Linked DNA regions of Funiculus sociatus GB2-C1. The protein of the gene in region 2 interacts with the protein of the main gene of each other region in a pairwise test. Links are inferred from orthologs where the notes say so. Each region holds a gene or a part of one and is shown on either strand. Other genes may lie near its edges.

What was found.
Region 1: the proteins of prmA (region 2) and rplK interact in binary tests that used the Escherichia coli proteins (3 or more experiments, as listed by UniProt). The link is inferred for Funiculus sociatus GB2-C1 from one-to-one orthologs.

What each region holds. Positions count from the first base shown.
Region 1 is NZ_JAMPKJ010000018.1:72,838-76,078, forward strand. Bases 1-2,914 are described here. They hold rplK (50S ribosomal protein L11), read right to left. Parts: upstream 1,714-2,914; coding sequence 1,288-1,713; downstream 1-1,287. Other genes in these bases: rplJ (50S ribosomal protein L10), read right to left, coding at 1-113; rplA (50S ribosomal protein L1), read right to left, coding at 421-1,137; nusG (transcription termination/antitermination protein NusG), read right to left, coding at 1,723-2,382; secE (preprotein translocase subunit SecE), read right to left, coding at 2,379-2,603. Outside these bases: rplS (50S ribosomal protein L19), read right to left, coding at 3,025-3,241. UniProt on the Escherichia coli protein: Forms part of the ribosomal stalk which helps the ribosome interact with GTP-bound translation factors.
Region 2 is NZ_JAMPKJ010000044.1:8,034-11,202, reverse strand. The notes cover bases 150-2,991. They hold prmA (50S ribosomal protein L11 methyltransferase), read right to left. Parts: upstream 2,095-2,991; coding sequence 1,204-2,094; downstream 150-1,203. Other genes in these bases: serA (phosphoglycerate dehydrogenase), read right to left, coding at 2,254-2,991; NDI42_RS19080 (hypothetical protein), read right to left, coding at 150-1,128. In the rest of the region: more of NDI42_RS19080, read right to left, coding at 1-149; more of serA, read right to left, coding at 2,992-3,169. UniProt on the Escherichia coli protein: Methylates ribosomal protein L11.

The DNA.
Region 1 (3,241 bases), on a different replicon or contig from region 2:
ATATCAGCAACGGTTAGCCCTTGGTAGTTAATCACAAGTGCCAAATTGGACTGATCCAAAGTTTCTTTGAGATCGGCGACAATCTCGCGCTTATTTTCTGGCGATCTACCCATCTATGTTTCACCTCCTTACTAAGTGCAGAATGCCAAACTTTCAAAAGCCCAATAAAAAACCCCAGTGGTAAAGCCGGGGTAGGAGCGATCGCATCCTTAATATCACTTCTGCCATGCTACTTGCGGCTAGAAGATTGATACTTGATGCGATAAAGGCGCAAACCTAAGCAGGAAATTAAGCATATGATCGCTCCTGCTGTCTCCGGCGCGTACTTATTCAGTTTATTGGGCTTAAATCTTGAAATCTTTCTCCTTGTATCCTTCCTTTCGTAGGCTGGGAAGAAGCCCAGCCTACGAAATCTAAATTTTAGGCAGCATCACCGAACTTAAAATCGCGCAGAGCGTTGATGTCAAGTTGAATTGATGGCCCCATTGTCGCCGATACGTACATCGTGCGCCAGTAGCGACCTTTAGCTCCGCTTGGACGGTTGCGGTCAATCGTTTCCTGCAATGCTTTCAGATTCACCAGCAAGTCGTCGGTTGGGAAGGCAGCTTTGCCAAACATAACGTGAACGATGCCAGTGCGGTCTGCTCTGAATTCTAGCTTACCAGCTTTAAACTCTGCGATCGCACCCGCCAAATCAAATGTCACCGTCCCCCCTTTGGGGTTAGGCATCAAACCACGTGGGCCTAGCATACGTCCCAGTTTTGCTACCTGCGGCATCATATCCGGCGTTGCTAGCAACAGATCGAAATCCATCATACCTTTTTGGATTTCATCGATCAGCTCTTCAGACCCGGCGATATCTGCACCGTTAGCGCTTGCTTCTTGGACTTTCTCCCCACGAGCGATTACAGCGACTCGAATTGTCTGTCCAGTTCCTTTAGGCAGAGCCACCGTGGTTCGTAGTTGTTGGTCGGTATACTTGGGGTCAATTCCTAACCGGATATGTGCCTCAGCTGATTCGGAAAATTTTGCTGTTGCTGTCTCTTTTAACAGGTTTAGAGCATCTATCGGTTGGTAGACTCGATCTTCAACTTTCTTTTGCAGTTCTTGAAGTCTGCGGGATAGTTTCTTTGCCATATTTCTCTCCTGGGGTCACTAACGAGGTGTCGCCTCTCCCCCGATAAAGTGTTGTTTGTCGGTTGTCCTTCGGCGTTTTAACGTTTTTAAATTGTCAAGTTTTTACAACCTTACAACCTTTCAACTTGACAACGTTTTAACGTTCAGTGACTAATCCGAAATTGTCACGCCCATATTTCGAGCCGTTCCTTCGACAATTTTCATTGCCGCATCAATGTCGTTGGCATTGATGTCAGGTAGTTTGGTTTGGGCAATTTCTTGCAGTTGCCCCCGTGTAATTGACCCCACTTTTTTCCGATTTGGTTCGTTAGAGCCGCGCTCAATGCCAGCTGCTTTGCGAATCAAAACTGATGCTGGTGGTGTCTTGAGAATAAACGTAAAACTGCGGTCTTCATAAACTGAAATTTCTGCTGGAATCACCATTCCCGCTTGGTCAGATGTTTTGGCGTTGTACTCTTTGCAAAACGCCATGATGTTTACACCGTGCTGACCTAGAGCAGGTCCCACCGGAGGGGCGGGGTTAGCTTTTCCAGCATTTAGAGCTAGTTTTATGACCGCAACAACTTTCTTTGCCATCTTGACTGTTTAGCCTTGTTTCTGAACCTGATTAAACTCCAATTCTACTGGCGTATTGCGTCCAAAAATCGATAGTAACGCCTTCAGCTTGCTCCGTTCTGGGCTGACTTCAATTACCTCGCCTTCAAAATCTTTAAACGCGCCAGAAAGGACGATAATTTTATCTCCATTAGCCAGATAAGTTTTGACTACTGGTGCCTGTTCGGTGGTTTGTTTAAAGATCCGTTCCACTTCCGAGAAACTCAACGGCAACGGTTTTACGTGTCCGCGTCCTCTTCCGTAGCGGCGTTTTTGTTCTGCCCCGACAAAGTTGATTACGTTTGGAGTATTTTTGACGACCTGCCAAGCTTCGTCGTCCATCTCCAGTTCACCATCTTGTCCGGAAACTAGCCGCATCCGGACTAGCACATAACCTGGAAAAACTTTTTCTTCCGAAGTTTTGCGACTACCATCTTTGAGCGTTTTTACCGTAGGGGTTTGAGGTATCTCTACCTGTAAAATTCGCTCTGCGACATCAAGGGTTTGAATGCGCTGCTCCAGGTTTGTCTTGACGCGCTTTTCACATCCAGAGGCAACCTGAACAGCATACCATCTAGACTTTACAGGCGCATTGGAGCTTTCTTCTCGTTGCTCGAAATCTTGTGTATCGTCGTCAGCTGAATAACTCATCCGAACACCTGCTTTGCTGCCCATGCAAACAAACCGTCGAAAAGATAAATCATAGTCGCCGAAAGAGTCACCATTAGCAGCACAGCCGCAGATTCGCTGATCAACTGCTGCCGACTGGGCCAGACAACTTTGTTCAGTTCTTCTTTTGTTTCCTGAACAAAGTTCGATACGTTAAACCCAGTATTTTTCTCTGTGCTTTCTGGTTCGTTTTTCTTTGCCACACTATCTCTCCCGTGAATTCAGATGTAGGTTGTCCCTTGGCGTTTGAACGTTTTAACGGTTGAAATGTTGTTATAACCTTTCAATGTTTCAACTTGACAACGAGAATGACTACCCACACAACATAAGTCTACCCGAAAGTTTATATCTTTGAGGCTGGCTATCCAACCCTAAAGATCCCTTCGGGCAGAGCTTTGTAACTAAGGTCTTGAGTTTTTCACTTTTTTACTCAGTCCTCAGTCCTGATTTGTGCTGAGAGCGCGCCCTGGAGGACTTGAACCCCCGACATCAGGTTTTGGAGACCTGCGTTCTACCAACTGAACTAAGAGCGCACAGGTGGAAGCCAGAGCGATCGCCTAAACTTCTCTAGTTTCCAGTTTAACCTCTTGTGGTATCAATCGGAAATAACCTTTCCAATTTCAACTACGAGTTGCGATCAAACCGTTGCTTAACCCTTGTGGCTTTACCAATGCGATCGCGTAGGTAATATAGTTTAGCACGACGCACCTTACCACGGCGAATAATTTTGATGTTTTCTATTCTGGGAGAATGAAGCAAAAACACTCGCTCAACGCCTACCCCTTGGAATACTCTCCGCACGGTAATTGTGGAGTTTATGCTGCTACCACCTTTAGCGATA
Region 2 (3,169 bases):
TTTTCGAGCAGCAGCGAGTTTCTTCTGTGCTGATTGCAGCAGGTTTTGGGCTTCTGAATAGGTGGTTGTCCCAGATTTAACCGTTTGCAGCTGATTGATAATTTCTTGCATCTGGCTAATTATCTGGTTGCGATTCACCTGTGAACCATCCTTAGGGATAGAAGCCAGCAAAGCTTGGATTTGCTCTTGAGCATATTTAAAAGCTTCTTGTGACTCGCGTTCTGCTTTCAGTCGAGTTTGCACAGTGCCTAAGTTGGTTTGGTACGTTGCTAGTAATTTTTGCGCTTCCACGTAGTCAACGTCATCTACGCGAATGTTTTGCAGCTGCTCAATTGCTTTGTACCACAAAGTTTCAATTTGCTGCCATTTATCTGCTGTATGAGGTGCATTTTGTCCAAGTTTAGCAGCTGCAAAGGCAAATTGTTTGGCACCTTTAATTAAAGTTTTGGTGCGTCCCTGAACCTGTTTTTGTTCAGAAAGTTGGTTTTTTACCTGCTCAAATCTAGAGCGAATCGAGGCAGTTTGCTCGTCCTCTATTGTCTGCGTATTGTAACCGCTAACATAGCGCCTACCCTTTTTGCGCCTGTAAGAGTATTGCGGCGAAGATATTGTATGCGAAACTGGCAGTTCATCAATATGTTTTTTTGCTGCGTTTAGTTTTTCTTCACCCAATGCCAAATCTGCTGCTGTACTGGCTTGGTTAATTAATTCTTCTGCTTGTTCTAAGAGTGCGATCGCTAATTCATAATTTTCTTCATTGCTCAGGAGAGCATTCTGCGCTACTGGCTGATCGTTTGTAGGATACAGCAGGATGGCTAAGACAAGCGATCCCGATCCTAAGACTAGCAAGACTACCAGTATAGCAGCTAGTTTAATTACATCTAAAATACCTATCGAGCGATTAGCTTTTGCGGATTGCTTCAGCGCCTTCTCTCTGAAGTTTGGATAAGTGGTGACGACTATTTGTTGTAGTTCTTCTAAAGATGCAGGGGAGCCTTGTTGCTTTTGCAGTAATTGTAACTCCCTAACTACAAGGCTTTGCTCTATTTTACTCAATGGGTCATTCCCGGCACATTTGGTAATTTCAGCACGCAGGATTTCAAAAGCGCGATTGTTGAGACGGGACATAGACTAACACCAAGCAACTGATGTTAGTGTTCCCGAAATCAACTTGAGAATCACTGGGGCTGCTACAGGCACAATTCAAGAACGCCTGATATTAAAGCAGCACCATTCTTGCCGTCGCCAGAGAGTGGCAACAATCCAATCGTGTTGTTCTAAAGTATCCGCAATTGGTTTGGCTTGCTCTAGCAAAACACCGCTAATAATTCCCCAACTAGAAGGTTTAGCGATCGCAGTCATTTGCGGGATCAAGTCAATAATCACCTCTGCCAAAATATTGCAGAGAATGCCATCGACAGGCTCATCGCTCATTTTTATTAAGCGGTCGATACTACCCTGCTCTACAATCAGACGCTGGGGGCTAATCTTGTTAAGTTCCCGATTACTGCGCGTGGCTCGCACCGCCATCGGATCGATATCTATGGAATAAACTTTTTCGGCACCTAACAACACAGAGGCAATCGAGAGAATCCCCGATCCGCAGCCAATATCAGCCACTGTAACCCCTTCTTGGTCGCCACCCAAGCGCATTTCCAACGACTCTAGACACAGCTGAGTTGTCTGATGAGTGCCTGTGCCAAAAGCTGCACCGGGATCGAGGCGCAGGGTATGGCGTTCTGACTGTTCTGGAGGAGGGAGCCAAGCCGGGTAGACAAGTAAGCGATCGCCTACTTCTTGCGGTTGCCAATATTGCTTCCAGCTACTCGACCAATCCTCCTCATCAATCAAATGCCAATGGGTCATCGGCATTGCCAATCCCACCATCAATGCATCCTGACGCAACCACAGAGACAGCGCCGCCAAATCCAGCAGATTTGCATCAAGGGGAGATAAGTAAGCGCACACCAAGCTGGAATGTCCTTTTACCTCACTGGAAGTACCACGACAGCCAAATTTGTCCAGCCTCCAGAAGATTAAATCTTCCAAAGCTGGGTCGCCCAAAACTTGAATTTCCCACCAGGTGTTCGCCATATCTATTTTGGATTTTAGATTTTGCGGGGGCGAAGGAGTTTCTCCGCCTCCGATGATTTTAGATTTTAGATTTTAGGTAACGGGTTAGAACCACACAACCTGAGGATTAACGAGTAAACCTTTAATCCAAAATCCTTGCATCCAAAATCCTTGCATCGTTTAAAGAGTCACCGTATAAGCATCCCGAATGCCGGGAATTTTGGTAATCTCGCTCAATATTCCCTCCGGTAAGGGATCGTCCAGGCTTAGCACCATCACCGCATCGCCCCGGACAATTTTGCGTCCCACCTGCATACTGGCAATATTGACATTAAAACTGCCCAACAGGGAACCGATATTTCCAATAATCCCTGGCATATCCCGGTGCAGAGTAAACAGCATATGAGGGCTGGGGGGGACGTTGATCGGAAACTCATCAATACTGGTGATGTGAATTTCCCCATCTCCCAATAAAGCGCCCGTCACTGAATGCTCCCCAAGCGTTCCTTGCGCCTCCAGATGCAGCGAACCAGAATAGTCTCGAATCGAGGCGTCCCGCGTTTCAATCACGCGAATTCCTCGTTCCTTGGCCTCAATGCTGGCATTCACATAGTTTACCCGCTCTCGCAGTGCCTGCGAAAGCAGTCCTTTAAGTGCTGCCACTATCAAAGGCTGACTTTGATTAGTTGCCAACTCTCCTTGCAGACGGATATTCAACGAGTCAATCCGTCCTCCAGCCAATTGTCCCACCATATTGCCCAGAGTTTCCGCCAATTGCAGATAAGGTCTGAGTTTTTCCAGAACGTCGGGACGCAAGCCGGGAATATTCACCGCTGAACGGGCTGGAAGCCCCAGCAAAACATCTCGAATTTGCTCAGCAACATCTATGGCGACATTCACCTGCGCCTCAGCTGTGGAGGCTCCCAGGTGGGGGGTGAGGACGAGATTTTTGCCCAAGGATTTTAAGGACGACTCGCCTAACGGTTCTGTCTCGAAAACGTCTAAGGCAGCACCAGCAATTTTGCCTTCTTTGAGAACCTCTGCCAAAGCCACTTCATCAATGATGCCACCACGGGAGCAATTGATAATCCGGGTG